2 regions of the Rhizobium sp. 'Codium 1' genome follow, and region 2 is predicted to be linked to the other one. Evidence: predicted binding sites of a transcription regulator. Region 2 holds the regulator's gene; the other holds the start of a gene.

Region 1 (15,531 bases), on a different contig from region 2:
CGACGTGCTCTACACGGATTACGTCTTCTTTTTCCAGATCGCGGGTCTCGTCCTGTTCGTCGCCATGATCGGCGCAATCGTGCTGACGCTGCGCCACCGCACCAACATCAAGCGCCAGGACATCTCCGCCCAGGTCGCCCGCACGCCGGAAACCTCCGTCAAGGTGGTCAAGGTCAAGTCGGGCCAGGGCGTCTGAGCCGAGCAAGAGGTCAAGGAACAGTATTATGGAAATCGGTCTTTCCCACTACCTCACGGTCAGTGCCATCCTCTTCACTCTCGGGGTCTTCGGCATCTTCCTGAACCGCAAGAACGTCATCGTCATCCTGATGTCGATCGAATTGATCCTGCTCGCGGTCAACATCAACATGGTGGCTTTCTCGAGCTTCCTCGGCGATTTGGTCGGCCAGGTCTTCGCTCTGTTTATCCTGACGGTCGCGGCCGCCGAAGCGGCGATCGGTCTTGCGATCCTGGTGGTCTTCTACCGTAATCGCGGCTCCATCGCCGTCGAAGACGTCAACATGATGAAGGGCTGATCGGGTCATGATCTACAAGGCTATCGTCTTTCTCCCCCTGATCGGCTTTCTGATCGCCGGCTTGCTTGGCCGCCAGATCGGCGCCAAGGCGTCGGAATACGTCACGACCGGTCTGATGATCATCGTGGCGCTTCTCTCCTGGATCGTCTTCTTCAACGTCGCCATGGGTCATGAGGCTCACGAGGTCATCAAGGTTCCCGTTATGCGCTGGATTCAGTCCGGCGGCATCGACGTCGAATGGGCTTTCCGCGTCGATACGCTGACGGCCGTCATGTTCGTGGTCGTCAATTCGGTGTCGTGCCTCGTGCACCTCTATTCGATTGGCTACATGCACCATGATCCGCATCGGCCGCGCTTCTTCGCCTACCTGTCGCTCTTCACCTTCGCGATGCTCATGCTCATCACGTCGGACAACCTGCTGCAGATGTTCTTCGGCTGGGAAGGCGTAGGCCTGGCGTCCTATCTGCTGATCGGTTTCTGGTTCAAGAAGCCGTCGGCGTCGGCTGCCGCCATGAAGGCCTTCATCGTCAACCGCGTTGGTGACTTCGGCTTCATCCTCGGCATTTCCGCGCTCTTCGTGATGTTCGGCTCGATCAATCTCGAGACGATCTTTGCCTCGGCCCAGTCCTATCTGCCGGCCGATCCCGCAGCGTCGCCAGAAGTTGTACTCAATCTCTTCGGCATGCAGCTCGATCGCAGCCATGCGCTCACCGGCGCCTGCCTCCTGCTTTTCATGGGCGCGATGGGCAAGTCGGCGCAGTTCCTGCTGCACACCTGGCTGCCGGACGCCATGGAAGGCCCGACCCCGGTCTCGGCGCTGATTCACGCCGCTACCATGGTCACCGCCGGCGTCTTCCTCGTCGCTCGCATGTCTCCCATCTTCGAACTGTCGCCGGATGCCCTTGTCGTTGTGACCATCGTCGGCGCAATCACGGCCTTCTTTGCCGCGACTGTCGGTCTGGTGCAGAACGACATCAAGCGCGTCATCGCTTATTCGACCTGCTCGCAGCTCGGGTACATGTTCGTGGCGCTCGGCGTCGGTGCCTATGGTGCGGCCGTCTTCCACCTCTTCACGCACGCCTTCTTCAAGGCGCTGCTGTTCTTGGGCGCGGGCTCCGTTATCCACGCTGTCGATGGCGAGCAGGACATGCGTTACATGGGCGGTCTGCGCAAGCACATCCCCTACACCTTCTGGGCGATGACCATCGGCACGCTGGCGCTGACCGGCGTCGGCATCCCCGGGACGATTATCGGCTTTGCCGGCTTCTTCTCGAAGGACGCCATCATCGAATCCGCCTTCGCCTCGCATAGTTCGGTCGGCATTTTCGCCTTTACCCTGCTCGTGATCGCGGCTCTCTTCACCAGCTTCTATTCGTGGCGTCTGGCCTTCATGACCTTCTTCGGCAAGCCGCGCGCATCTGCCGACGTCATGCACCATGTGCATGAATCGCCGATGGTCATGCTGCTGCCGCTGCTCCTGCTTGGTATCGGTGCGGTCTTCGCCGGTGTCGTATTCCACGACTCCTTCTTCGGACACCACTATGTCGAATTCTGGAAGGGCGCGCTCTTCACGCTTCCCGACAACCAGATCCTCGATGAGTACCACCACGTTCCCCTATGGGTGAAGTGGAGCCCGTTCTTCGCCATGGCGCTCGGCTTCGTCACGGCCTGGTACATGTATATCAAGAACCCGGCGGCCCCGAAGAAGCTCGCCGAACAGCAGTGGATGCTCTACCAGTTCCTGCTCAACAAATGGTACTTCGACGAGCTCTACGACTTCCTCTTCGTCCGTTCCGCCAAGGCGCTCGGCCGCTTCCTGTGGAAGAAGGGTGACGTCGCCACCATCGACGCCTATGGCCCGAACGGTATCGCTTCGGCCGTCGGCGGCCTGACCCAGAGGGTCGTCCGCCTGCAGTCGGGCTATCTCTACCACTATGCCTTCGCGATGCTTATCGGCATTGCGGCCCTCGTTACCTGGATGATGCTCGGGAGCTCCCTCTGATGACCGATTGGCCCATTCTCTCGACGGTCACCTTCCTTCCTCTGGTCGGCGTGGCGCTGCTGCTGCTGACCCGTGGTGACACCTCTCTCGGCCGCCGCAACATCCTGAACGTCTCGCTGCTGACGACGGTCTTCACCTTCGTCGTGTCGCTCTTCATCTGGATCAACTTCGACAATTCGAATGTCGGTTTCCAGATGGTGGAGAAGCATGCCTGGCTCGGTACGGGGATCTCCTATCATCTGGGCGTCGACGGCATTTCCATGCTCTTCGTCATCCTGACGACGCTTCTCATGCCCTTCTGTGTTCTCGCCAGCTGGACATCGGTTGAGAAGCGCCTGAAGGAATACATGATCGCCTTCCTGGTCCTCGAGACCCTGATGATCGGCGTCTTCGTGTCGCTGGACATCGTGCTCTTCTACGTCTTCTTCGAAGCCGGCCTGATCCCGATGTTCATCATCATCGGCGTCTGGGGCGGCAAGGACCGCGTCTATGCGTCCTACAAGTTCTTCCTCTACACGCTGCTCGGCTCCGTGCTGATGCTGCTGGCCATCATGGCGATGTACTGGGATGCCGGCACGACGGATATCGCAGCTCTGCTGCAGCATGATTTCCCGCCGCAGATGCAGACCTGGCTCTGGCTTGCCTTCTTCGCCTCGTTTGCAGTGAAGATGCCGATGTGGCCCGTTCACACCTGGCTGCCGGATGCGCACGTTCAGGCGCCGACGGCGGGTTCGGTCATCCTGGCGGGTATCCTGTTGAAGCTCGGCGGCTACGGCTTCCTGCGCTTCTCGCTGCCGATGTTCCCGTTGGCATCGGACTTCTTCGCGCCCTTCGTCTTCACGCTGTCGGTCATCGCCATCGTCTACACCTCGCTGGTTGCCCTGATGCAGGAGGACATGAAGAAGCTGATCGCCTATTCGTCCGTTGCCCACATGGGTTACGTGACCATGGGCATCTTCGCCGCCAACCAGCAGGGCGTGCAGGGTGCGATCTTCCAGATGATCAGCCACGGCTTCGTCTCCGGCGCGCTCTTCCTCTGCGTCGGCGTGATCTATGACCGTCTTCATACCCGCGAGATTGCGGCCTATGGCGGTCTGGTCAACAACATGCCGAAATATGCGCTCGCCTTCATGGTCTTCACCATGGCCAATGTCGGCCTGCCGGGCACGTCTGGCTTCGTCGGTGAATTCCTGACCCTGATCGGCGTCTTCCGCGTCAATACCTGGGTTGCGCTCTTTGCGGCCACCGGCGTTATCCTTTCGGCCGCCTATGCGCTCTGGCTCTATCGCCGTGTCGTCTTCGGTGCGCTCGAAAAGGAGAGCCTCAAGAGCATGCTCGATCTCAATGCCCGCGAAAAGCTGGTGCTCTACCCGTTGATCGCACTCACCATCTTCTTCGGCGTCTATCCGGCTCCCATCCTCGATGCGACCGCAGCTTCCGTTGACAATCTGGTGAACAACTACTCCGCAGCCTTGCAAGCAGCCCAGTCCCTGGCGCTGATTGCGAACTGACGACAGGATCCTTTGGACATGACCGTTGAAACTCTCATTGCTAGCCTGCATCTGGTCACGCCGGAACTGATCCTGGCCGTGGGCGCCATGGTGCTGCTCATGATCGGCGTGTTTTCGGGCGATCGGTCGAACAGTGTCGTCACGGGGCTGGCGATCGCGCTGTTGATCTTCTCCGGCGCCTGGCTCGTCTTCTCGGGCGCCGAAGGCCAGGCCTTCAACGGTGCCTACATCGCCGACGGCTATGCCAAGTTCATGAAGATCCTCGCGCTCATCGGTTCGGTGACCGCCATGATCATGGCTGTCGGTCACGCCCGTTTCGACCACCTCGACAAGTTCGAGTTCCCGGTCCTGCTCGTGCTCGCGACCCTCGGCGTCATGCTGATGATCTCGGCCAACAACCTGATCACGCTCTACATGGCGCTCGAACTGCAGTCGCTCGCGCTCTATGTCGTGGCCGCGATCAACCGCGACAGCCTGCGCTCGACGGAAGCCGGCCTCAAGTACTTCGTGCTCGGCGCGCTCTCTTCGGGCATGCTGCTCTACGGCATGTCGCTGGTTTACGGCTTCACCGGCAATATCGGCTTCGAACAGATCTCTGCCGTTCTGTCGCAGGGCGAACCTTCTCTCGGCCTGATCTTCGGTCTCGTCTTCGTGCTCGCCGGTCTGGCGTTCAAGATCTCGGCCGTGCCGTTCCACATGTGGACGCCTGACGTCTATGAAGGCGCTCCGACCCCGGTCACCGCTTTCCTGGCCGCCGCCCCGAAGGTCGGCGCCATGGCAATCTTCGTCCGCATCGTCATCGATGCCTTCCTGCCGATTTTCGCCGAATGGCAGCAGATCGTCGTCTTCATCGCCATCGGTTCGATGGTGCTGGGATCGGTTGCCGCGATCGGTCAGAAGAACATCAAGCGACTGATGGCCTATTCCTCCATCGGTCACATGGGCTATGCGCTGGTTGGCCTGGCCGCCGGCAATGACACCGGCGTCGCCGGCGTCCTGCTCTACATGATGATCTACCTGGTAATGACGCTCGGCACCTTCGCCTGCATCATGGCCATGCGCCAGAAGGAAGGCGGCAATGTCGAGAGCATCGACGATCTCGCCGGCCTGTCGACGACGCGGCCCTTCATGGCCTTCGTGCTGACCGCGTTGATGTTCTCGCTGGCGGGCATCCCGCCGCTTGCAGGCTTCTTCGCCAAGTACTTCGTCTTCGTGGCCGCCATCGAAGCCAAGCTCTACGCACTCGCCATCATCGGTGTTCTCGCCTCGGTTATCGGTGCCTACTACTACCTGCGCATCATCAAGGTCATGTGGTTCGACGAAGCCAAGGGTGAATTCGCCCGCACCTCGGTCGAGTTGCGCCTTGTCTTCGGTGCCTCCGGGCTCTTCGTGGTCGGTTACGTCCTCTTCGGCGGCCCGCTCGGTACGGCCGCGGAGGCAGCTGCAAAGACGTTGTTTAATTGACCAGCCTTGGAATACCGCGCCGGATATCGCTCGATGATTTCCGGCACGAAGCCCTCGACGAAGTCTCGTCCACCAATACGGAAGCATTCGCCCGCGCTCGCGCGGGCGATTCCGGTTTTCTGTGGTTGACGGCCGAGCTCCAGACCGGTGGACGCGGCCGTCGCGGCCGCCCGTGGGTGTCGGAACGCGGAAACCTTTACTCCACATTGCTGCTGATCGATCCGGCGCCAACCGAGCAGCTTGGTTCCCTGCCGCTCGCCGTGGCACTCGCGGTCCATGCGGCAGTTCAATCGGTCATGCCGCCTGATGGTGAACCAGTCGAAATCAAGTGGCCGAACGACGTGCTGATCGGCCGCAAGAAGACCTCTGGGATCCTGCTGGAAGCAGAGCGTGTCGCTGATGGTCGCATGGCACTCGCGATCGGCATCGGCATCAATATTGCGCACCGGCCCGATTTGACGCTCTACCCGGTGACCTCGCTCGCGGACCAGGGCGTGTCGATTTCTCCGCCGGAATTTTTTGCGCATCTCTTTGCAGAGATGACCGAGGTGCTCGGCGTCTGGGACGAGGGCAGGGGTATTGCAGAAATCATGCGCCGGTGGCGCCGTGTCGCCTGCGGCATCGGTGAGAAAATCACGGTGAACCTACCGGATCGCTCGATTTCCGGTATCTTTTCCGGAATCGATGATAAGGGAATTTTGTTGCTCGACCGGGGCGCCGACGGAATGATGTCGGTTGCGGCCGGAGATGTGTTTTTCGGGTAGACTGGATCGGAAAGAAGAATGGCCAAGAACGACGAACTGGTTTTCCTGCCGCTGGGCGGCGTGGGTGAAATCGGCATGAACCTCGCATTGTACGGCTATGGCCCGCCGTCCAATCGTCAGTGGATCATGGTCGACTGCGGTGTGACCTTCGCCGGTCCGGACCTTCCCGGCGTCGATCTGGTGTTGCCTGATATCCGCTTCATCAAGAAGCAGAGGAAAAACCTCAAGGGCATCATCATCACGCACGCCCATGAGGACCACTACGGCGCCCTGAACGACCTTTGGCCCGGCCTCAATGTGCCGGTCTACGCCTCGCGTTTCACCGCCGGCATGCTGGAAGCAAAGCGCGACTATGAAGGTTCGCGCGCCCAGATCCCGATCACGCCTTTCAAGCAGGGCGACCGGATCAATGTCGGTCCGTTCGAAATCGAGGCGATCGGCGTCAACCACTCGATCCCCGAACCCATGTCGCTGGTCATCCGGACCCCGCTCGGCAATGTGGTGCATACCGGCGACTGGAAGATCGATCACAATCCGTCGCTTGGACCTCTGACCGATGAAGCCCGCTTCCGCGCCGTGGGAGACGAGGGTGTGCTGGCGCTCCTGTGCGACAGCACCAATGCCGTGCGGGACGGCGTGTCGCCTTCAGAAGAAGAAGTATCAGCAGGCCTGCAGAAGATCATCGAGGCTGCGGAAGGCCGCGTCGCGATTACCACATTCTCCTCCAACGTCGGCCGTATCCGGTCGATCGCCCAGGCCGCCGAAGCGGCTGGCCGCGAAGTCCTGCTGCTCGGGAGCTCGTTGAAGCGAGTGACGAATGTTGCCCAGGACATCGGCATCATGGAGGGCATTCGTCCGTTCATTGCCGAGGACGAATACGGTTTCATCCCGCGCAACAAGGTTGTCGTCATTCTGACCGGCAGCCAGGGCGAGGCACGTGCGGCACTCGCCAAGCTTTCGCGAGACGAGATGCGCAATGTGGCATTGACCGCAGGCGACACGGTCGTCTTCTCCTCGCGCGCCATCCCGGGCAATGAAAAGGCCATCCTTGAGATCAAGAATGGCCTGATCGAACAGGGTGTGCACATTATCACCGACAGTGAATCCCTCGTTCACGTCTCGGGTCACCCGCGTCGCAACGAACTTCTGCAGATGTACGAGTGGACCCGTCCACAGATGCTGGTCCCCGTACATGGCGAGGCGGCACATCTGGTCGCTCAGAAGGAGCTGGGATTGCAGGCCGGCATTCCAACGGTGCCGCGTGTCCGCAATGGCGACATGCTGCGCATCGCGCCGGGTCCGGCTGAGGTCATCGACCAGGCGCCCTTCGGCCGCGTCTACAAGGATGGAAAGCTCGTCGGCGATATCGATGAGATGGGCATTGCCGACCGCAAGAAGCTGTCCTATGTCGGCCATGTCGCCATCAGCGTGCTTCTCGACAGCCGTTTCGACTTCCTCGGTGATCCTGATGTCGTGGCTTTCGGTCTGCCGGAGGTCGATCACGAAGGCGAGTTGATGGAGGATACGCTTTATGACGCCGTCCTCGGTGCCGTCGAAAGCATTCCGCGCAGCCGCCGCAAGGATCTGGAAACTGTCCGGGAAGCCATCCGCCGGTCAGTGCGCTCGACTGCCAACGAAGTTTGGGGCAAAAAGCCGATCGTCACGGTGTTCCTGACCAAAGTCTGAGGGACGACGCGGGCAGGGATGACCTAATCTTTGCCCGCAACGTCAGGAGGAAACAATGCTCGGCCGCGTCAACCACATCGCCATTGCCGTTCCCGATCTCGCTCTCGCAACCGCTGGCTATCGCGACACGCTGGGCGCCAAGGTTTCCCAGGCGCAAGCCCTGCCCGAACACGGTGTGACCGTGGTCTTCGTCGAACTTGAAAATACCAAGGTCGAACTCCTGGAGCCGCTCGGTGAAGCCTCGCCGATTGCGGCGTTCCTGGACAAGAACCCCTCCGGCGGCATGCATCATATCTGTTACGAGGTCGCAGACATCCTAGCCGCGCGGGACCAGCTTTCGGCCACCGGCGCCCGCGTTCTCGGCAGCGGCGAGCCCAAGATCGGTGCTCATGGCAAGCCGGTGCTCTTTCTGCATCCGAAAGATTTCTTCGGCACCCTGATCGAGCTCGAGCAGGTCTGAAGCAGCAATTTTAACCTGGTGACGTCTTGTTGATCGACGGGAATCACTGCCTGCGACGCTTTTGCCTTTGAACCGGCCGGCTTCCGCGATTATAGGGGGACGAACGGCAAGGGCATGCATGCCTCTGTCGGATCTGGTCTGGAGCGAGACATCATGGCGATCCTGTCGGGACTGGCAGTTTATTTTGTAATCTGGTGGCTGGTCCTGTTCACCGTCCTGCCGATCGGCCTGCGCACACAGGACGAGGACCGGAATGTCGTGCCGGGAACGGTAGCAAGTGCACCCACCCGCTTTCGTGCGGCACGGATCTTCCTGTTGACCACGCTGATATCAGGGCTGATCTACGGGGCCTGGTACGTCGCAGGCACCTATTTCGATATTGGTTTCAAGGATCTGCCGGTGATCATGCCGGGCGTCGATCCGTAAGCTCGGCACTCGCGCCCGATACGGGCATCCCGGCATGAAGGCAAAAAAAAACAAGGTCCAAAGACCTTGTTCCAAATAATCGCGTGATCCTTCACCATTTAAGGGGCTGCGAACTGGCGCGCCTAGATCTGATCCTCCCAAGACTTGACCGCGAGTGTGGCAAAGATTTGAACTCCCTGCCTCTTTTATGGGCTGAACCTAGCCCAAACAGTGATCGTTGTCACCCCTGAATCTTGCAGAATTGTAACACTCGTCGAAAAAAATGCTTGATGGCGATTTTGTCGTATGAGGGTCATGCAATGACCGGATTTGCAGTATTTCTCGGGCCGGATGCAACGCGCCTGTGCCCGTCGCCAATCCCTTGTGGCATCCCCCTGTGGGTGAGGAGATCGAGCGGCGCTTGCGGGTTTTCTTCTCATGCCCAACCGGCTATGAACGCTTCCTGACAACCCGTTTCAATCGCTGATTCCGCCTGTTTTGGCGGCATCGACAACCATCTGGAATTCGTTATGCGTCTGTCGCGCTACTTCTTGCCGATCCTGAAGGAAAACCCCAAGGAAGCCGAGATCGTTTCCCACCGCCTGATGTTGCGGACGGGCATGATCCGCCAGCAGAGTCAGGGTATCTATTCCTGGCTGCCGCTTGGCAAGCGCGTGCTCGACAAGGTGAACGCCATCATCCGCGAGGAGCAGAACCGCGCCGGCGCCATCGAGCTCTCCATGCCGACCTTGCAGTCGGCCGAGCTCTGGCAGGAAAGCGGGCGCTACGAGGACTATGGCAAGGAAATGCTGCGCATCCGCGACCGTCAGGATCGCCCGATGCTTTACGGCCCGACCAATGAGGAGATGATCACCGACATCTTCCGTTCGTCGGTGAAGTCCTACAAGAGCCTGCCGCTCAACCTCTACCACATCCAGCTCAAGTTCCGCGACGAGATCCGCCCGCGGTTCGGCACGATGCGCTCGCGCGAATTCCTGATGAAGGATGCCTATTCCTTCGACCTGACCCAGGCCGATGCCATCCATTCCTACAACAAGATGTTCGTGGCATATCTGCGCACTTTCGATCGTCTCGGCTTGCGCGCCATCCCGATGCGTGCCGATACCGGCCCGATCGGCGGAAACCACAGCCATGAATTCATCATCCTGGCCGATACCGGCGAGTCTGAGGTCTTCTGCCACAAGAGCTTCGTGGATTTCGACATTCCCTCGGTCGACACCGATTTTGACGACGTGGACGGCCTGCAGTCGATCTTCGACAAGTGGACCTCTGTCTATGCCGCGACCTCGGAAATGCATGACGAGGCAGCCTTCGACACGATTGCAGACGCCGATCGCCTGTCAGCCCGCGGCATCGAGGTTGGCCACATCTTCTATTTCGGGACCAAATACTCCGAACCGATGGGCGCCAAGGTTCAAGGTCCCGACGGCAAGGAACACCTTGTCCACATGGGCTCATACGGCATCGGCCCGACGCGCCTTGTTCCCGCCATCATCGAGGCCTCGCATGACGAGAACGGAATCATCTGGCCGGCCTCGGTCGCGCCCTTTGATGCCGTTGTCATCAACATGAAGGCCGGCGACGAGGCCTGCGATTCGACCTGCGAACGTCTCTATGCCGCTTTGCAGAACGCCGGCAAGGATGTGCTCTATGACGATACCGACGATCGCGCCGGCACGAAATTCGCGACCGCCGATCTGATCGGCGTTCCGGTTCAGGTGATCGCGGGCCCACGGGCTGTCGCAGCTGGCGAGGTCGAGCTCAAGGATCGCAAGACCGGCGCTCGCGAGACCCTGACCATTGAGGCGGCGATCAACAAGCTGACGGCCTGAGGCATCAGCCTCAGCCGACACGAGGTGGGTGACCGAGATCGCGATCCCGATGCAAGGAGAGACCATGGCGACCACGGCCGCTGGCAACGAAACGGCAGCACCCGGCAAGGCGGCATCCGCCAAGGCCTTTTCCGGCTTCGAGCGCATGGTGGCGTGGCGCTACCTGCGCGCCCGGCGCAAGGAAGCTTTCATTTCCGTGATCGCCGGCTTCTCCTTCATCGGCATCATGCTCGGCGTTGCAACGCTGATCATCGTCATGGCGGTGATGAACGGTTTCCGCACCGAACTTGTCTCACGCATTCTCGGCATCAACGGCCACATGATCGTCCAGGCGGTCGACCAGCCGCTGAGCGACTATGCCGGTCTTGCAGAACGCTTTGCCGCCGTGCCCGGCGTTACCATGGCGCTGCCGCTGGTCGAGGGCCAGACGCTGGCCTCGGGCCGCGAAGGCGCCGGCACCGGTGCGCTGGTACGCGGTATCCGCCCGGATGACCTCACCAAGCTCTCGGTCGTCTCGTCCAATATCCGATCCGGCGATATGGTCGGTTTCGCCACGGGGCAGGGCGTGCTGATCGGCTCGCGCATGGCGGCCCAGTTGGGTCTGGCCGCGGGCGATACGATCACGCTGGTTTCCCCGGAAGGTGACGTAACGCCGCTCGGCGTCAATCCGCGCGTCAAATCCTATCCCGTCTCGGGCATCTTTGAGATCGGCATGTCGGAATATGACGCCTCGATCATCTACATGCCGCTCGAGGAATCGCAGCTCTATTTCAACGTCGAAGGCATCGTTCAGTCCATCGAACTCTTCATCGCTGACCCCGATGCCGTGGACGAACTGCGCCCGCTGATCGAGGAGGCTGCCGGCCGCCAGATCTTTCTGACCGACTGGCGCCAGCGCAACCAGACCTTCTTCTCGGCCCTTCAGGTCGAGCGCAACGTCATGTTCATGATCCTGACGCTGATCGTTCTCGTGGCCGCCCTCAACATCATTTCCGGCCTGATCATGCTGGTGAAGGACAAGGCGAGCGATATCGCCATCCTGCGCACCATGGGCGCGACATCAGGCGCCATCATGCGGATCTTCTTCATGACGGGGGCCGCGATCGGCACCGTCGGGACGATGGCCGGCGTCGCCCTCGGTGTCATCGTCTGTCTCAACATCGAGAGCATTCGCCAGTTCTTCTCCTGGGTCTCCGGCACGGTGCTGTTTGATCCGGAACTGTATTTCCTGAGCCAGTTGCCGGCCGACATGAACATGAGCGAGACGATCTCAGTGGTCGTCATGGCGCTCAGCCTGTCTTTCATGGCGACAATCTTCCCGGCCTGGCGGGCCTCGCGTCTGGATCCCGTCCAGGCCCTGCGTTACGAATGAGGATGCCGAAACCCATGGCAAAAGACGTGGTTCTCTCGCTTGCCGGCATCGACCGCCACTATGGTCAGGGCGAGACTGTACTCTCGATTCTGAAAGGCGCTGACTTCACCCTGCGCACCGGCGAGACTGTCGCACTGGTCGCGCCTTCGGGCACGGGCAAGTCGACGCTGCTGCATGTTGCCGGCCTGCTGGAACATCCAGATGGCGGCGAGGTGACCGTGGGCGGCGTCGCCTGCCAGGAGCTCGGCGACGAGGAACGCACCGCGATCCGCCGCAAGTCGGTCGGCTTCGTCTACCAGTTCCATCACCTTCTGCCGGAATTTTCCGCCCTTGAAAACGTGATGATGCCCCAGCTGATTGCCGGTCTTGCCAAGCCGGAAGCGGCAGAGCGCGCCAAGCAACTGCTCGACTACATGCGCGTCGGCCATCGCGCTGACCATCGCCCGGCCGAACTCTCCGGCGGTGAACAGCAGCGCGTGGCGATCGCCCGTGCCGTCGCCAATGCACCGCTTGTTCTGCTTGCCGATGAGCCGACAGGCAATCTCGACCCCGAGACTGCAAGCTATGTCTTCTCTGCCCTCGAGGCATTGGTTCGCCAGTCGGGCCTCTCGGCGATGATTGCGACCCACAATCATGACATCGCCCGGCGTATGGACCGCTGTGTGACGCTGGTTGACGGCAAGGTCGTCCCACTCGAGGTCTGACCTCTCCCTTCACGTCTGAACCTTGTTGAACCCCGGTGGATTTGTTCCGCCGGGGCGTGCGGTCATTTTGGGTTGACATGGGAACAAGAGTAGAACAAAATACAAACATAAAGGGACAAGGAGACAGAAATGACCGAAATTCTTCGTGACGTTGCTGCATTTGCCTCGATGGCTGTGTTTGTATCCAGCATGACCTTGCTGATGATGGCCCTCTGACATTCTTCGGGCGGCAAAGCTGGTGAGGAAAGCCTTGCCGCCCGACTTCGTTCTGGACTTCGCAACCGCAAAAGCCGAAAATCCCGTCCGATTCAGATTGTCAGGGATGAAGCGGTATGGGCGAGGACAGCCTCGGAACGGAAGCGTCCGGTGAAGCGGGCAATGGCCCGGGTTTCGTGCACTTGCGGGTGCATTCGGCCTATTCGCTTCTCGAAGGCGCGCTGCCGCTGAAGAAGATCCTGGGCAAGGCCGTCGCCGACGACCAGCCGGCAATCGCGGTGACCGACACCAACAATCTTTTCGTCGCGCTCGAATTTTCGCAAAAGGCGCTCGGAGATGGCATCCAGCCGATCATCGGCTGTCAGCTGTCGATCGATATGGAAGATTCCACCGGCGAGAAGCGCGGCGGTAACGGCCACATGCCGGATCTGCCGGCCGTTGTCGTCCTGGCATCGGATGCCGACGGTTACGAGCGGCTCGTTGACCTGGTCAGCCGTGCCTATCTCGGCGGCGATGCCGGTCAGCCGACCCATGTCAAACTCTCCTGGTTCGAGGAGACCGGCACCGAAGGCCTGATCGTGCTGACGGGCGCAGGCGGCGGGCCGGTGGACCGTATGCTCAAGGATGGCCACAAGGCGCAAGGCGAAAGCCGCCTCCTGTCCCTGAAGCGCCTCTTCGGCGATCGCCTCTATGTCGAGCTGCAGCGGCATGGCGAATATGATCGCACCCACGAGCGCCGCATGGTCCAGCTCGCCTATGAGCATGACATTCCGCTGGTTGCGACGAATGAGGCCTTCTTTCCGGCGCGCGACGACTACGACGCGCATGACGCTTTGATGGCTGTGGCACACAACGCCATTGTCTCCAACGACGACCGCTTCCGCCTGACCCCGGACCACTATCTGAAGAGCCGGGCGGACATGATGAAGCTTTTCGCCGATCTGCCGGAGGCGCTCGAAAACTCGGTGGAGATCGCGCGCCGCTGCTCCTTCGTGCTCGATACCCGCAAGCCCATCCTGCCGCGCTTTACCGGCGGCAGCGACGATCCGGAAGAGGCCGAGCGCGAGGAAGCGCTGGAACTGCGTCGGCAGGCGGAGGAGGGGCTCGATCATCGTCTCGCCGCCCTCGGCATGGCGCCTGGCTATGAAGAGCAGGAATATCGAGACCGGCTCGAATTCGAGCTCTCCGTCATCGAGCGGATGAAATTCCCCGGCTACTTCCTTATCGTTGCCGACTTCATCAAATGGGCAAAGCAGCATGACATCCCCGTTGGCCCGGGCCGTGGTTCCGGTGCAGGCTCGCTGGTCGCCTACGCGCTGACCATCACCGATGTCGACCCCTTGCGTTTCTCGCTCCTCTTCGAACGCTTTCTCAATCCGGAACGCGTCTCGATGCCCGACTTCGACATCGACTTCTGCCAGGAGCGCCGCGAAGAGGTCATTCGCTACGTGCAGAAGAAATACGGCCGCGAACAGGTGGGGCAGATCATCACCTTCGGATCGCTGCAGGCTCGTGCGGCCCTGCGCGACGTCGGTCGGGTGCTCGAAATGTCCTATGGCCAGGTCGACAAGATCTGCAAGCTGGTGCCGAACAATCCGGCCAACCCGACGCCACTCTCCAAGGCGATCGAGGAGGAACCCAAGCTGCAGGAGGCGGCCGCCGAAGAGCCTGTCGTCGCCCGTCTGCTCGAAATCGCCCAGAAGATCGAAGGCCTCTATCGCCACGCCTCGACCCATGCCGCCGGTATCGTCATCGGGGACCGCCCGTTGTCGAAGCTGGTGCCGATGTATCGCGATCCCCGCTCCGACATGCCGGTCACCCAGTTCAACATGAAATGGGTCGAGCAGGCGGGCCTGGTGAAGTTCGACTTCCTCGGCCTGAAGACGCTCACGGTTTTGAAGACGGCGGTCGATTTCGTTCAGGAACAGCGCGGCCACAAGGTCGATCTCGCGGCCATTCCGCTCGATGACGTCAAGACCTATGACATGCTCTCGCGCGGCGAAACGGTTGGCGTCTTCCAGGTGGAAAGTGCCGGCATGCGCAAGGCCCTGATCGGCATGCGCCCCGACTGTATCGAGGACATTATCGCGCTCGTGGCGCTCTATCGGCCGGGCCCGATGGAGAATATCCCGGTCTACAATGCCCGCAAGCATGGCGAGGAGGAAGTCGCCTCGATCCATCCGAAGATCGACTATCTGCTGAAGGAAACCCAGGGCGTCATCGTCTATCAGGAACAGGTCATGCAGATCGCGCAGGTCCTGTCGGGTTATTCGCTCGGCGAAGCCGACCTTCTGCGTCGCGCCATGGGCAAGAAGATCAAGGCGGAGATGGACCAGCAGTCCGCCCGTTTCGTCGATGGCGCAATGAAGAATGGCGTCTCCAAGCCGCAGGCCAACAACATCTTCGAACTGCTGGCAAAGTTTGCGAACTACGGCTTCAACAAGTCGCACGCCGCAGCCTACGCCATCGTCTCCTACCAGACGGCCTATATGAAGGCGCATTATCCGGTCGAGTTCCTCGCCGCATCGATGACGCTCGATATGTCGAACACCGAAAAGCTG
Region 2 (15,531 bases):
TGCCCCTGTCGGGCAGGATGGACATTCCATGCAGACCGTATTGCTCGTTATTTACCTCATGGTCGTCGTCGCTCTGATCGGCGTCGTCCTCATCCAGCGGTCGGAAGGCGGCGGTCTCGGTGTCGGTGGCGGATCGGGCTTCATGTCTGCGCGCGGCACGGCGAATGCCCTGACCCGCACGACGGCTATCCTCGCGACCCTGTTCTTCATCATCTCGTTGGCGCTTGGCATTCTCGCCCGCTACGAAACCCGTCCGACCGATATCCTCGACCGGATACCGGCCGGCAGCGGCACCACTCAGGGCGGCGGCAGCGTTCTCGACCAGCTCCCGGGCGCAGCGCCGGCACAGCCCTCGACGACGGCTCCGGCAGAATCCGCACCGGCGACGCCGGCTCCGGCTGCCGACCCCAACGCCGTTCCGAACAACTGATCGGAACGGGATCCATCACTCCGGCGGGCTCCAGGGTCCGCCGGTTTTCTTTTGTCTGAATTCCGCCATGCCACACGAAAAATGTGGGACAAGCCCGATTGGGGCTGGCGGAATCGAATCTGAAACGGTATCCGGTGAAGCCCATGGCGCGATATGTATTCATCACTGGCGGCGTGGTTTCCTCTCTCGGTAAAGGAATTGCGGCCGCAGCTCTCGGGGCATTGTTGCAGGCACGGGGTTACCGCGTGCGTCTGCGCAAGCTGGACCCCTATCTCAACGTTGACCCGGGCACCATGAGCCCGACTCAGCACGGCGAAGTTTTCGTCACCGACGATGGTGCCGAGACCGACCTCGACCTTGGCCACTACGAGCGGTTTACCGGGCGCTCGGCGACCAAGACCGACAACATCACCACCGGCCGCATCTACAAGAACATCATCGACAAGGAACGACGCGGCGACTATCTCGGCGCGACCGTCCAGGTCATTCCGCATGTGACGAACGAGATCAAGGATTTCGTCATTGAGGGCAATGACGACTACGACTTCGTCATCTGCGAGATCGGCGGCACCGTCGGCGACATCGAAGCCATGCCCTTCATGGAAGCGATCCGCCAGCTTGGAAACGACCTGCCGCGCGGCACTGCCGTCTATGTCCATCTGACCTTGATGCCCTTTATTCCGGCAGCCGGCGAGCTGAAGACCAAGCCGACGCAGCATTCGGTCAAGGAACTGCAGGCGCTGGGTATCCACCCCGACATCCTGCTGGTTCGTGCCGATCGCGAGATCCCCCAGGCCGAGCGCCGCAAGCTTTCGCTGTTCTGCAACGTTCGCGAAAGCGCCGTGATCCAGGCTCTCGACGTCGCCAACATCTACGACGTGCCGATGGCCTATCACAAGGAAGGCCTCGACAACGAGGTTCTGGCCGCCTTCGGGATCGAACCGGCACCGAAGCCGCGTCTGGACGCATGGGAAGAGGTCTGTAACCGCATCCGGACGCCGGAAGGTGAAGTCACGATTGCGATCGTCGGCAAATACACTGGCCTCAAGGATGCCTACAAGTCGCTGATCGAGGCACTTTATCACGGTGGCATCGCCAACCGGGTCAAGGTCAACCTCGAATGGATCGAATCCGAGATCTTCGAAAAAGAGGATCCGTCGCCATGGCTCGAAAAGGTCAACGGTATCCTCGTGCCAGGCGGATTCGGCGAACGCGGCTCCGAGGGCAAGATCCTGGCCGCCCAGTTTGCCCGCGAGCGGAAGGTCCCCTATTTCGGTATATGCTTCGGCATGCAGATGGCGGTCGTTGAAGCCGCCCGTAATCTCGCTGGCATTGAAAATGCGTCGTCTACCGAATTCGGCAAAACGGCAGAGCCTGTTGTGGGTCTGATGACCGAGTGGATGAAGGGCAACGAGCTCGAAAAGCGCTCGGCCGTGGGAGACCTCGGCGGCACCATGCGTCTCGGCGCCTACAAGGCCTCGCTCAAGAAGGGCACGAAGATCTCCGAAATCTATGGATCGGCCGATATTTCAGAGCGCCACCGCCATCGCTACGAGGTCAATGTCGACTACAAGGACCGGCTGGAATCCTGCGGTCTGGTCTTCTCGGGCATGTCGCCGGACGGCCTCTTGCCGGAAACGGTCGAATATCCGGACCATCCTTGGTTCATCGGCGTCCAGTACCATCCGGAGCTGAAGTCCCGTCCGCTGGATCCGCACCCGCTCTTTGCAAGCTTCGTCGGCGCAGCCCTTGAGCAGAGCCGCCTCGTCTGAGACGGATAGCACCATAGCGACCACAGACCCGGCCATGTGCCGGGTCTTTCGATTCTCGGACAAGGGTGGAAGGCGCAGACCGCCTGGCCGTTCAGGGACGCAGCAACAGGACCGGGACAGTGTCACCGGCGACGACGGCCGGTGCATAGGGTGGACGCACGATAAGGCAATCGGATTGCGCGAAGATCCGCATCATCGATGAATCCTGTTTCCCGAAGCTTTCGACGGCGGGCATGTCCCCCCCGCCATCCATCAGCCGCGCCCGGACATAGTCCTGCCGCTTGTCGTTGGCAGACAGCGCGGTGTGTGACCGGGCCATTGCCATGCGCTGTCGTGGCTGTCGATGCCCCAGATGGCAAAGCAGGGGCTCCAGGAAGAGAAGCCCGCAAACGAGGCTGGAAATCGGATTGCCGGGAAGCCCAAGGACGTGCATCTCGTCCAGCCGTCCGACCATCAGCGGCTTGCCCGGCCGCATGGCGATCCGCCAGAAATCGAGCTGCATGCCGGCTGAAACCAGCGTGGGTTGAACGAGGTCGTGATCGCCGACCGAGGCGCCACCGAGCGTGACGAGCACGTCGGCACGGCACTCACGCGCCCGTTTCACCGCATTCAATAGCAGGTCTCGATCGTCAGGCACGATGCCGAGGTCGAGGATCTCAGCACCATTGTCTCGCGCGAGTGCTGCTATGCCAAATGTATTGGATCCGATGATCTGGCTCGGACCGGGGGCGCTGCCGGGCGAAACAAGCTCGTCGCCGGTAGCAAGGATCGCGATCTTCGGACGTCGAAAGACGGGAAGCCGCGCATGGTTCATGGCCGCTGCCAGCGTCAGGTGACTGAAATCGAGCTGAATACCCGCAGCGAGAGCTACGTCGCCCTCGGCAAAATCCTGACCTCTCGGACGGATGTGGCGGCCCTTCGCAACGGCAAAGGCTGTGCGGATCCGCCCGTCATCGAGTTTTTCGGCATCTTCCTGAAGAAGAATGGTGTCGGCTCCATCCGGGACGGGTGCACCGGTGAAGATGCGCACGGTCTCGCCGGGACCGACCTTGCCCGAAAATCCATGGCCAGCTGCTGACTCGCCGATGACGGTGAGCACGGATCCCACCGCGGCTGCGTCTCCCGCGCGAAGCGCGTAACCGTCCATGGCGGATGCATCAAAGGGTGGTTGGGTGAGCCGGGCGCTGAGGTCGGCCGCGAGCACGCGACCATTGGCGTCATGGAGGGCAATCTCTTCAGTCGCGTCAATCGGACGGGCTGCGGCCAGAAGCCGCGCCAGCGCGTCCTCGACCGGGAGCAGTGACATCAGCTGCGCTCCGGATGGCGGAAATCGCCCGATTTGCCGCCACTTTTCTCCATCACGCGGATGCCGCCGATTTCCATCGTCTTGTCGACGGCTTTCGCCATGTCGTAGATCGTCAGGCAGGTCACCGAGACAGCCGTCAGCGCTTCCATCTCGACGCCGGTCTTGCCGGTCAGCTTGACGGTTGCCTCGATCCTCAGTCCGGGAAGGGCCGGATCTTCGGCGATGTCGACGGTGACTTTCGACAGCATCAGCGGATGGCAGAGCGGGATGAGATTGCTGGTCTGCTTGGCAGCCATGATGCCGGCGATCCGAGCGGTGCCGATCACGTCGCCCTTCTTGGCATTCCCGGCCATGATCGTTGCAAGAGTGCCGGGATTCATCCGCACAAATCCTTCGGCGACCGCGACACGAACCGTGTCATTCTTGGCAGAAACATCCACCATATGCGCCTCACCGGAGGCGCCGATATGCGTCAGTCCGCCGGGCGCGGCCGTCATTCGGCCGCCAGGGTGCCGGTCCTGCCGGTCAGCAGCAGGCGCGTTGCAGAAGCGACGTCGTCCTTGCGCATCAGGCTTTCGCCGACGAGGAAGGTCGAAATACCGGATTTCTCCAGCCGCTGGCAATCCTCATAGGTGAAGATACCGCTTTCGCCGACCAGCAGCCGATCGTCTGGGACCATGGGCGCCAGCTCTTCGCTGACAGTGAGGCTGACCTCGAAGGTGCGCAGATTGCGGTTGTTGATGCCGACCAGCGGCGACTTGAGCTTTAGTGCCCGTTCCATCTCTTCGGCATCATGCACTTCGACCAGCACGTCCATGCCGAGTTCGAAGGCGAGGCCCTCGAGCTCAGCCGCTTCGCCGTCCGACAGCGAGGCCATGATCAGCAGGATGCAGTCGCCGCCCCAGGCGCGCGCTTCATAGACCTGATAGGCGTCGAACATGAAGTCCTTACGCAGGGCCGGCAAGCTGCAGGCCTTGCGCGCCGCCGTCAGAAACTCCGGGGCGCCCTGAAAGCTCGGCGTATCCGTGAGCACCGAGAGGCAGGCTGCGCCGCCGGCCTCATAGGCCGCAGCGAGCAATGGCGGATCAAAATCCGGACGGATCAAGCCCTTGGATGGACTTGCCTTCTTTATCTCGGCGATCAGGCCGAAGCGGCCTTCGTTCCGAGCGTGCAGAAGCGCATCATGAAAACCGCGCGGCGCGTCCTGGGCCGCGACCCGGTCCTTGAGTTCGGCGAGCGAAACGGCTGCCTTTGCCGCTGCGATTTCTTCCCGCTTGTATGTCTCTATGCGCTTCAGGATATCGGTCATGGTCTGGAGCTTAGCCCTGAGTGGCGGAATTGGAAATGGTGACCAGCGTTTCGAGTGCGCGTGCCGCACTGCCGGTATCGAGTGACTGGCTGGCGAGATGCATGCCCTCGGTCACGTCCTGTGCCTTGCCGGCGACGATGAGTGACGCGGCCGCGTTGCACAGTGCCACGTCGCGATAGGCTGTCTTGGCCCCGCCGAGCACGTCCCGAAGGGCCGCCGCATTCACCGCGCCATCGCCACCGCGGATGGCATCGAGTGACACGGTTTCGACACCGAAATCGTCTGGGGAGAGCTCGAAGCTTCGGATGTCGCCATCCTTGAGTTCCGCCACATGGCTCGGACCGGTCGTGGTGATTTCGTCGAGGCCGCTGCCATGAACGACCCAGGCACTGGTCAGCCCGAGGTCCCGCAAGGCTTCAGCACCGGGGATCAGCCATTCCGGCGAATAGACGCCGAAAAGCTGCTTCTTGACCCGTGCCGGGCTCGAAAGCGGCCCGACAATATTGAAGATGGTGCGGGCGCCCAGTTCGACACGGGCGGGTCCGACATGGCGCATGGCCGGATGATGCAGCTGTGCAAACATGAAGCCGATCCCGGCCTCCCGAATGCAGCGCGAGATCAGGTCCGGCTCGATGTCGAGTTTCACTCCGAGCTGCGAGAGCGCATCGGCGGTGCCGGATTTCGAGCTGAGCGCACGGTTGCCGTGCTTGGCGACCGGAACTCCTGAACCGGCGACGATCAGCGCTGCCAGCGTGGAGATATTGTAGGTGTTGGTGCCGTCGCCGCCGGTTCCGACGATGTCGATTGCGTCTTCAGGCGCATCCACCGGAACCATCTTCTGCCGCATGATGGAGACAGCGCCGGCGATTTCGTCGACGGTCTCGCCGCGCACGCGCAAGCCCATCAGGAAGCCGCCGACCTGCGCCATGCTGGCTTCGCCCGACATCAGGATTTCGAATGCGTCGCTTGCTTCCTGTCGCGTCAGTGGCTGGCGCGCAGCGATCTTGGCGATGAAGGGTTTCAACCCGGACATGAAACAGCTCCCCCTTGATGGTCTGCGTTTATCGAACGATGGCCTGCTGGGCCAGCGCCTGATTGAAGACCACGCCGTATTCGGCTTGCAGCTGGCTCACCATCTGGTCGAGAATGTCGTCTCCGGCAGCATTGGCCAGCTGGCCGATCTGCTGGTCCTCGCTTAGCGGGACGCCGCCGGTCGGCTGATCGCGGACCGCCGTGACCGAAAGCAGGATCTGCGTCGAGGGATCGGCGCCAGACGCTGTCGCGACCGTGCCCTGCGGGCCCGAGAAGGCGGCTGTGACGGCTGCCGGCCCAAGAACGGCATCTTCACTGCGGCGGGTAATGCCGGCCTTGCTTTCGACAGCAAGGCCAAGTTCAGACGCGATATCCTCCAACTTGCCGCCGTCGGCGATCCGCTTGCGCAGGCTCTCGGCGAGGGCGCCGAGCGCAATGCGCTGCTGTTCGGCCGTCCAGTCAGCCACGGCCTTTTCGCGCACTTCGGCAAGTTCCCGGTCACGTTCCGGCTTGATATCGGTGACATCGAACCAGATGAAGCCATTGTTGCCGAGATTGACCGGAAGAGCTTCGATACCGATGTCGGTGCGGAAGACTTCCGTCAGCAGCTTGTCACGCTCCGGAATGCCCGCAATTTCCGTTTCGCGATTGTCGAGGCCGCGGCGGTCGATGTCGGTGATGGTCGCAGTCTTGAGCCTGAGCTGGTCTGCGGCTTCCTTCAGCGTCGAACCGCCGGCGCGCAGGTCTTCGAACTGGTCGTGCACGGTGGTGATATCGGCGATCGCAGCGGCTTCGGCAAGCGCAGTGCGGATCTCTTCCTTCACCTCGTCAAGGCTCTGGGTGCGTCCATCCTTGATGTTGCTGATGCGGAGGATGACCGGTCCGAGTGCGCCGTCGACTACGGGGGTGGTGCCACCTTCGGTCGTGACGGCGAAGGCCGCTTCCGCAAGGGCCGGATCGGGCAGGCGGTCGCGGGTGAATTCGCCCAGCAGCACGTCGCCCGCAGTCTTGCCCTGATCGCTAACCAGCTGGTCGAAGCTGGTGCCGTTCTGCAGTTCCGAAAGGGCGGCATCCGCAACTTCACGATTTTCGAAGGACAGCTGCTCGATGGTGCGCGTGCCCGCGATTTCGTAGGTCGCCTTCCGGCGTTCGTAATCTTCGCGGATCTGTTCGTCGGTGATCGCAGACGTGTCCGCGATATCGGCAGGCTCGAGCTTCACATAGTTGAAGCTGCGATATTCCGGAGCCCGATAGCCCGACTTTGTCGTGTCGAACCAGGCGGCGAGCGTCGCGTCGTCGGGTGCCTTGACCGGCTCTATATTGGCATTGGTCAGCAGCAGATAATTGATGTCACGGTTCTCGTAACGATAGGACTTGATCGCATCGATGAGCACCTTGGGAGCGACGAAGCCGTCCGCAGTTGCATCGACGATCTGGCTGCGGATCGCGACCTTGGAGCGTTCCTGGATGTAGTCGTCTTCACGCAGGCCCGCACTGCGCAGGCGAGAGGAGAACAGGCCACGGTCGAAGCTGCCGGCTGCATTCTTGAAGGCCGGATCATCGGCGATCAGCTGCGCCAGTCGATCCTGCGAAAGCCCGAGATTCATGTCTACGGCGAGCTGATCGAGGGCTGCGCCGGCTGCGAGTTGCGAAAACACCTGTGCCTCGATGCCGAAGGCTCGCGCCTGCTCGGTGGTGAGCTGCATGCCGAACCGGCTGCTCATGTCCGACACCTGCCGCTGATAGGCGAAGGCAAAGTCGCTCGACGAAACCGTCTGGTCTCCGACGGCGACGACGGTATCGGACGTGTTGCTGAACAGCGATGCCGATACGCCCCAGACGCCGAAGGAGGCGACGAGCAGGACAAGCAGGATCTTGGCGAACAGGGTTTGGGAAGCTTTTCTCAAGACGACGAGCATCGGGACGCATGAACCTCATTGTAATTCTTCGTGTGGGACGAAGCAGGTTGACTTCCTTAGAACAAAGCTCTCGGGAAATGAAGGCATCCGGGTGCGAAATGCGCAGCCATCACGCGGAGTTTGACCGCTTTGGGCCCGCCGGACAGACAATCAGCCAACCGAAACGAAAAAAGGCCGGACAGAGCCGGCCTTTTTGATCGCGATGATAACGGGCGCCTCAGCGTTCTGAAAGTGCCTTGTAGTCCCGCTGCGGCTCACCGGTATAGAGCTGGCGCGGGCGACCGATGCGCTGCTGCGGATCTTCTATCATCTCGTTCCACTGCGCGATCCAGCCGACGGTGCGGGCGAGCGCAAACAGAACGGTGAACATGGTCGTCGGGAATCCGAGCGCACGCAGCGTGATGCCCGAGTAGAAGTCGACGTTCGGGTAGAGCTTCTTCTCGATGAAATAGGGATCGTTGAGCGCGATCTTCTCGAGTTCGAGCGCGACCTTCATCAGCGGATCGTCGGCATGGCCGGTGGCTTCGAGGACCTCGTACATGGTCTTCTGCATGATCTTGGCGCGCGGATCGTAGTTCTTGTAGACCCGGTGGCCGAAGCCCATGAGCCGGAACGGATCATTCTTGTCTTTGGCCTTGGCGATGTATTCGGGAATGCGGTCGACCGAACCGATTTCCATCAGCATGTTGAGGGCCGCCTCGTTGGCGCCGCCATGGGCCGGGCCCCAGAGGCAGGCGATGCCGGCCGCGATGCAGGCGAACGGATTGGCGCCCGAGGATCCTGCCAGACGCACGGTCGAGGTCGAGGCATTCTGCTCATGATCGGCATGCAGGATGAAGATGCGGTCCATGGCACGCGCCAGAACCGGATTCGCCTGGTATTCTTCGCAGGGTACGGCAAAGCACATGCGCAGGAAGTTCGACGCATAATCGAGGTCGTTCTTCGGATACACGAAAGGCTGGCCGATGTGATATTTGTAGGCCATGGCCGCAATTGTCGGCATCTTGGCGATCATGCGCAGCGAGGCGACCATCCGCTGGTGCGGATCGGTGATGTCGGTCGAGTCGTGATAGAAGGCGGACAGCGCACCGACCGTGCCGACCATGACGGCCATCGGATGGGCGTCGCGGCGATAGCCGGAGAAGAACTTGCTCATCTGCTCGTGCACCATCGTGTGATGCGTGACGCGATAATCAAAGTCCTTCTTCTGCGCTGCCGTCGGCAGTTCGCCGTAGAGAAGCAGGTAGCAGACTTCCAGGAAGTCGCCCTTTTCGGCAAGCTGCTCGATGGGATAACCGCGATGCAGAAGCGTGCCTTCGTCGCCGTCGATATAGGTGATCTTGGATTCGCAGGATGCCGTGGACGTGAAGCCCGGATCGTAGGTGAACGTGCCCGTGTGCTTGTAAAGGGCGGCGATGTCGATGACGTCAGGGCCGATCGTGCCGGCCTTGACGCTCAGGTCGACCGTCTTGTCCCCAAGTTGCAAAGAAGCGCTTTTGTCCGTCATGCTGATCCTCCGGTATTGGCGGGAAGGCGTCTCGAAAAAGCCGCCATCGGTTAAGCGTGTTGATGTTAGCTATATGATACCGAAGTTAATGCCAAGCTATCCAAAGGGCAAATTGTGCATCGCGAAATCGGCAACAATCGAACCGATCGGTTCTTGTCGTTTGTGGCTCGGATAGGCGGCAGAATCACCAGGCTCTGCAAGCTTTGATTGTTTTTCGTTTTGCCTTATCTTGGCCTTGGATGGTGTGGATCCGGCCGAGCGAGCGCAATGGTCGAAGTGGCGGAAAAACAGGGGGAAACAGACATTCGGTCCGGTCTGCTGCCGGCTCGTCGCCCTGTGCTTCATCCGCCTTCCTGGTCCACCGCGCCTCGTCGGACAGCCTCCGGTTTCCACGTTTCGATTTCTGCCGTTTCGCGTCGCGTCCGCGCCTATGTTGGCGAGCGCCTCACGCAGGAGATCAGTTACGGGCATTTCTTCCACTTTGTCCCGGTGTGCCTCGGCGCCGGCGCTGCAATCTGGTTTTCTTGGTCGAGTCCACCCTTGGCGCCGGTCCTTGCTCCGCTTGTGCTTGCTCTCCTGTTTGCGCTGTCGCGGTCGACGCGGGACACGGCGTCAACTCTGATTCTCTGGAGCGTCTGCCTTGCTGTCGTGGGCATGCTGCTTGCGGAGTGGGAGGCGAGGCGCGTTTCGACCGTCATCATCGACCAGCCGCTCGTCACCACCGTGACCGGTATCGTCGAGCGCAGGGAGCAAGGCGCGGCCGGCGAGTGGCGCTATACGCTGAGGCTGACGGGGACGGTGGAGCCTACCGTGCGGCGGCCGCCTGAAAGGGTCACTCTGCTGGCACGCAGCAAACATGCACCGGCTGCGATCGGCGACTGGCTGAGCGGGCGGGCGCGGCTCTCGCCACCGTCGGGTCCCGCCTTGCCCGGTCTGAACGACTTTGCCTTTCAAAGCTATTTCTCTGGGATCGGCGCTGTCGGTTTCTTTCTCGGTCCGCCTCAGGCGAAGCTGGCCGAAGAGGATAATGGAGCCGGGTTGGTCGCGCGCTTCGATGCGGCATTGTTCTCCCTGCGGGACCGGATCTCGAATCGCATCCGCTCAGTCATTCCAGGCGATCCTGGCGCCTTTGCCGCCTCGATCATCACGGGAGAGCGTCGCTCCATGTCGACCGCTGCGACCGAGGCGCTTCGGGTTTCGGGCCTTGCCCATATCACCGCAATCTCGGGTCTCAACATGGCCCTCGCCGCCGGCATATTTTTCGTCGGCCTGCGCGGTCTGCTCAGCCTCGTGCCGGCGCTGGCCGAGCGACATCCGATCAAGAAGATCGCGGCTGCGGGCGCGTTGATTGCCACGACCGGCTATGTGCTCATTTCCGGCTATCAGGTCTCCGCGCTGCGTGCCTATCTGATGACCGCCATCATGCTGGCTGCAGTTCTCTTCGACCGTCCGGCCGTCAGCCTGCGCAACCTGGCCCTGGCTGCAACAGCCATTCTTGTCGTACAGCCTTCGGCTGTGATGGGGCCGAGTTTCCAGATGTCCTTTGCGGCCACTGCCGGCCTGATCGCCGGCTATGCCGGCTGGCGCTCCCGGCCACGCGCCATCCTGCCGCCGATACGGTCACTCGGCCTGCGCGTTGCTGCGGGCGGCGGAAAACTCATCGGCGGTACTCTGGCGACATCCCTGATCGGCGGACTGGCCACTGCGATCTTTGCCATCACCCATTTTCACCGCCTGTCGACCCATGGACTTGAAGCCAACCTCGCCGCCATGCCGCTGATTTCGCTGGTGGTCATGCCGGCAGGCTTCATTGCCATGCTGCTCATGCCCTTCGGTCTTGACGCGCCCTTCTTCTGGATCATGGGGCAGGGGCTCGAACTGGTTCTGCATGTCGCCTACATGGTTTCCAGCTGGGGTGGAGGTTACGTCTTTCCGCGCCTTCCCGGCTGGTTCATGCTCGGAACGATCACCGGCATGCTCCTGCTGACGCTGTTTCGCAGCAGTCTCAGACATGCAGGAACCGTCCTGATCGCGGTGACGCTCGTTGCGACATGGCTCGGGCCGAGACAGGAGCCCGGTGAACTGATGATCAGCGAGGATGCGCGACTGGTGGCGCTCTGGAGCGGTGACGGCGCCGCACGGACCCTCGCCACCAATCGAACTCGGCCGCCGGCCTTCATCTTCGACCAATGGCGACCGGTGCTGGATGTCGAGACGACGATGCCGCCCCTAATGCTTACGATTGGCGAATTGCCAGCGCCACCTGACTGGCGAACCGGAGAGACCTGGAGCGCAGCGCAGCGATCGGCTGCTGCAACGCTTCTCGATCAGTTGACCAAATCTGCCAGGATGGACCGCTTCACCTGCATCAAGCAGGTCTGCGTCGCCCGGATGGACACGGGGAAACTGCTGATGACCCTCGACCGTCCCGACCTGGTCGGGGTTGGCTGCGACCTTGCCGATGTCGTCGTTCTGGCGGCTCGCACGCGATTGACCGCCTGCCGCTCGGGCGCGGCGCTTCTGTCACAAAGCAGCCTCAGGGCCACCGGCGCTGTCGAAATTTCCGGCCTTGCAGACGCGCCGCAGCACCTGGTGATCAGAACATCTTTCGAGGGGAAGCCGAGACCGTGGACGCAACACCGCCTCTACGACTGGCGCACGGCATCAGCGGCAGACGAACACACCATCCCCCAAGCATCAGAAAGCCGGATGACGGCGCAACCACTGTCACCGACAGCTGACGCTCAGTGATAGCGGCGGATGAGGCCGACCAGCTTGCCCTGGATCTTGACCCGATCCGGCGGGAAGATTCGCGTTTCATAGGCCGGATTGGCGGCCTCCAGCGCGATCGACGCGCCACGCCGGCGGAACCGCTTCAATGTTGCTTCCTCGTCGTCGACGAGCGCCACGATGATGTCCCCGGGATTGGCATTGGACGCATTGCGGATGATGACGGTATCACCGTCGAGAATCCCGGCTTCGATCATCGAATCGCCCTTCACCTCGAGGGCGTAGTGATCACCGGAGCCGATCATCTCGGCCGGCACGGTAATGTCATGCGTATTGTTCTGGATTGCAGAGATCGGTACGCCAGCCGCAATACGGCCCATGACGGGAACCGAGATAGAAGAACTCCTGTCTTCAACCGGCTGTTTGGTGAGTGCTGGCGCTGGCGGTGCCTTGCCAAGACTGCCTTCGATCACGCTCGGGGCAAAACCGCGACGGGGCTGCATGCTCGGAGAATAGGCTTCCGGCAGTTTGATAACCTCAAGGGCGCGAGCTCGATTCGGCAACCGGCGGATGAAGCCGCGTTCCTCGAGCGCCGTGATCAGTCGATGGATGCCGGATTTCGATGCGAGATCCAGCGCGTCCTTCATCTCGTCGAAGGAAGGCGGGACGCCCGATTCTTTCATCCGCTCGTGGATGAAGAGAAGCAGTTCCTGTTGCTTGCGCGTCAGCATATGCGGTGCCCCTGAGGTGAAACAAATACAGAACAGACACTATCTGTTCCATTTGTGTTCCGCAAGGGGATAAATTTTCGTGAAGAGCCGGTGAGAAAATGCGATGGCCTGATGTGCAGGTCATGAAACAGTCCGATTTTGTACCGCTGCAATGCAAAGAGCGGATACTCTCAAAGGCCAGCGGACCTTTCTCGGGGAATAAGACGAATGCTCAAGGACATTGAAAAACTCGTTTTGGGGAAGACGCAATCCGATCTCTCTTCTGCGGAAAAGAAGGTGCTGAAGCGGGCTCGGGAGCGCCGCACGGTTTCGACCAATGCCGGCGAGGATTTCCTAGCCCATGCGACCGTCGGGCAACGATTGGCAGACGGCATTGCGAGGGTGGGTGGCTCCTGGGGCTTCATCATCGCCTTCATGGTGCTTTTCGTGGCCTGGGTGGTTCTCAACACCGTGGTTCTCGCGACGCGCTCCCTCGACCCTTATCCGTTCATCTTCCTCAACCTTCTCCTGTCCATGCTGGCCGCGATCCAGGCCCCGATCATCATGATGAGCCAGAACCGTCAGGCCGAGCGCGATCGGTTCATGGCGGCAAAGGATTATGAGATCAACCTCAAGGCAGAGATCGAGGTTCTGGCCCTTCATCACAAGATCGACGAACAGGTACTGAAGGAATTGCGCGAAGCGCGGCAGCAAATCGACGCATTGCGCCAGACGCTCGAAACCCTTTCAATCCAGCCGCGCAATTCCCAAATCTGACGCAAAACTCGAGAGAAATATGTCCAATCCCATCACGTCCCCCCGCGCCATCGATCATCTCGTCCTCCCGGTCGTGGATCTCGAAACCTCCCGCGATCGGATGAGCCGCCTCGGCTTCACGGTTGCGGCCGATGCCCGCCATCCGTTTGGGACCGAGAACGCCTGCGTCTTTTTTGCAGATGATACCTATCTGGAGCCCCTGGCCGTCGGCAGCCGAGAAGACTGCCTTGAGGCTGCACGCATCGGCAATGTGTTTGTCGCACGCGATCTCGCCTTCCGCTTTCGCCGTGGCGAAGGCCTCTCGGCGATCGTCGTGAAGACGGACGATGCAACTGCAGATGATAGGCGGTATCGCGATGAGGGACAGAGCGGCGGGCCCGTTCTCGAATTTTCCCGGCAGTTCCGATTCCCTGATGGGCGATCGGCGGAGGGGGCTTTCCGGCTCGCCTTTGCGGCCGACCTGCGTTCGCCTGATTTCTTCGCCTTCGCCTGTGAACGGGTGAATCCGATACCGGCGGATCGCGGTGACTTGATCGTGCACGCCAATGGTGCCGCCGGTCTTCGGCGAATCGTCCTGGTCGAGGAAAATCCGAGTGATTTCCAGTATCTGCTGGAAATGGTGCTCGATCAGCGCGACGTCACGGCGCATTCCTTCGGCATGGCGATCGAGGCATCCAATGCCTCGGTTGACGTCCTGACCTCCGAAGGATGTTCGGCCCATTACGGTCTGGGTTCCAGGCAGCTGGAACGCGGTCTCCTGGGCGCGGCCGTGGTGGTCGCCGTCGCCGATCTCGGCGTGACAGAAGCCTGCCTCGCTGCTAATGGCGTCGGCTACCACAAAACGGGAGCGCGGCTGGTTGTCGCGCCGGAAAAGGGCCAGGGCGTCACCTTTGCCTTCGAGGAGTTGAAATGAGCATTTCTCCCAATTCGGAAGTCGTGGTCGGCGAAGGCGCCGGCAAGGCTGTCTTCTCACAAAAAACCCGCTTCGCCTTGATCGCCGGTCCCTGCCAGATGGAAAGCCGTGACCATGCCTTCATGATCGCGGGGCAACTCGTCGAGTTGTGCCGCGAACTCGGGCTCGGGCTCGTCTACAAATCCTCTTACGACAAGGCGAACCGCACCTCGCTGTCTGCCGAGCGCGGCATCGGCCTGGAAACGGCGATGGAAGTCTTTGCCGACATCAAGAAGGAATTCGGTGTGCCCGTCCTCACCGACATCCACACGGAAGAGCAGTGCGCGGCCGTCGCGCCGACTGTGGATGTCCTGCAGATCCCCGCCTTCCTCTGCCGGCAGACGGACCTGCTTGTTGCCGCCGCCAAGACCGGCCGCGCGATCAATGTGAAGAAGGGACAGTTCCTCGCCCCTTGGGACATGAAGAACGTGCTGAACAAGATCACCGGTTCCGGCAATCCGAACGTGCTGCTTTGCGAACGCGGCGCGTCCTTCGGCTACAATACGCTCGTCTCCGACATGCGCTCGCTGCCGATCATGGCGGCCATGGGCGCGCCTGTCGTTTTCGATGCCACCCATTCGGTGCAGCAGCCGGGCGGGCAGGGTGGTTCCTCCGGTGGCCAGCGTGAATTCGTCGAGACGCTGGCTCGCGCAGCCGTCGCTGTCGGCGTCGGAGGTCTCTTTATCGAGACTCACCAGGACCCGGACAATGCCCCGTCGGATGGTCCGAATATGGTGAAGATCACCGACATGCGCCGGCTCCTGGAAAAACTCATCGCCTTCGACGACCTGGCCAAGGCATCCTGACGGACTCTCGCGGCGCTTTCAGCAGTTGAACGGGAAGCGCCGCGGGTCCTTGCGGTTTAAATCGATTAGATTTCGTCCGTTCCGGCTCCTATCCGTCATTGTATTTTCCCGATCATCGGATAAGAGAGGATGACTCAAAGGCAGGTCCGGGGGCTCCGCGCCCGGTGATCGGCCGCCGAGCCTTGTCCAATTTCCGTCACCAGGGAGCGAACATGACCGCCATTACCGACATCATCGGCCGCGAAATCCTCGACAGCCGCGGCAATCCGACCGTCGAAGTC

What was found. Region 2 encodes LexA, which represses DNA repair genes until DNA is damaged. Its sites were predicted from a motif close to TGTTCNNNNTGTGTTCNG; they were not measured.
Region 1: dnaE (DNA polymerase III subunit alpha) is a predicted target of LexA. The motif match lies at 12,834-12,851, and genes of this name have one in related genera.

What each region holds. Positions count from the first base shown of each region.
Region 1 covers NZ_JAJGPW010000005.1:214,546-230,076, forward strand. The annotation lists gene LJE98_RS14600 (NADH-quinone oxidoreductase subunit J) at 1-196, shown strand, start outside; gene nuoK (NADH-quinone oxidoreductase subunit NuoK) at 225-533, shown strand; gene nuoL (NADH-quinone oxidoreductase subunit L) at 541-2,535, shown strand; gene LJE98_RS14615 (NADH-quinone oxidoreductase subunit M) at 2,535-4,046, shown strand; gene nuoN (NADH-quinone oxidoreductase subunit NuoN) at 4,065-5,510, shown strand; gene LJE98_RS14625 (biotin--[acetyl-CoA-carboxylase] ligase) at 5,507-6,274, shown strand; gene LJE98_RS14630 (ribonuclease J) at 6,293-7,960, shown strand; gene mce (methylmalonyl-CoA epimerase) at 8,016-8,420, shown strand; gene LJE98_RS14640 (DUF1467 family protein) at 8,574-8,846, shown strand; gene proS (proline--tRNA ligase) at 9,356-10,678, shown strand; gene LJE98_RS14650 (lipoprotein-releasing ABC transporter permease subunit) at 10,743-12,050, shown strand; gene LJE98_RS14655 (ABC transporter ATP-binding protein) at 12,065-12,754, shown strand; gene dnaE (DNA polymerase III subunit alpha) at 13,087-15,531, shown strand, end outside.
Region 2 covers NZ_JAJGPW010000004.1:18,567-34,097, forward strand. The annotation lists gene secG (preprotein translocase subunit SecG) at 29-430, shown strand; gene LJE98_RS11730 (CTP synthase) at 565-2,202, shown strand; gene glp (gephyrin-like molybdotransferase Glp) at 2,294-3,508, opposite strand; gene moaC (cyclic pyranopterin monophosphate synthase MoaC) at 3,508-4,005, opposite strand; gene trpC (indole-3-glycerol phosphate synthase TrpC) at 4,002-4,817, opposite strand; gene trpD (anthranilate phosphoribosyltransferase) at 4,828-5,850, opposite strand; gene LJE98_RS11755 (peptidylprolyl isomerase) at 5,879-7,768, opposite strand; gene gltA (citrate synthase) at 7,986-9,275, opposite strand; gene LJE98_RS11765 (ComEC/Rec2 family competence protein) at 9,816-12,026, shown strand; gene lexA (transcriptional repressor LexA) at 12,020-12,736, opposite strand; gene LJE98_RS11775 (DUF1003 domain-containing protein) at 12,944-13,492, shown strand; gene LJE98_RS11780 (VOC family protein) at 13,512-14,405, shown strand; gene kdsA (3-deoxy-8-phosphooctulonate synthase) at 14,402-15,250, shown strand; gene eno (phosphopyruvate hydratase) at 15,463-15,531, shown strand, end outside.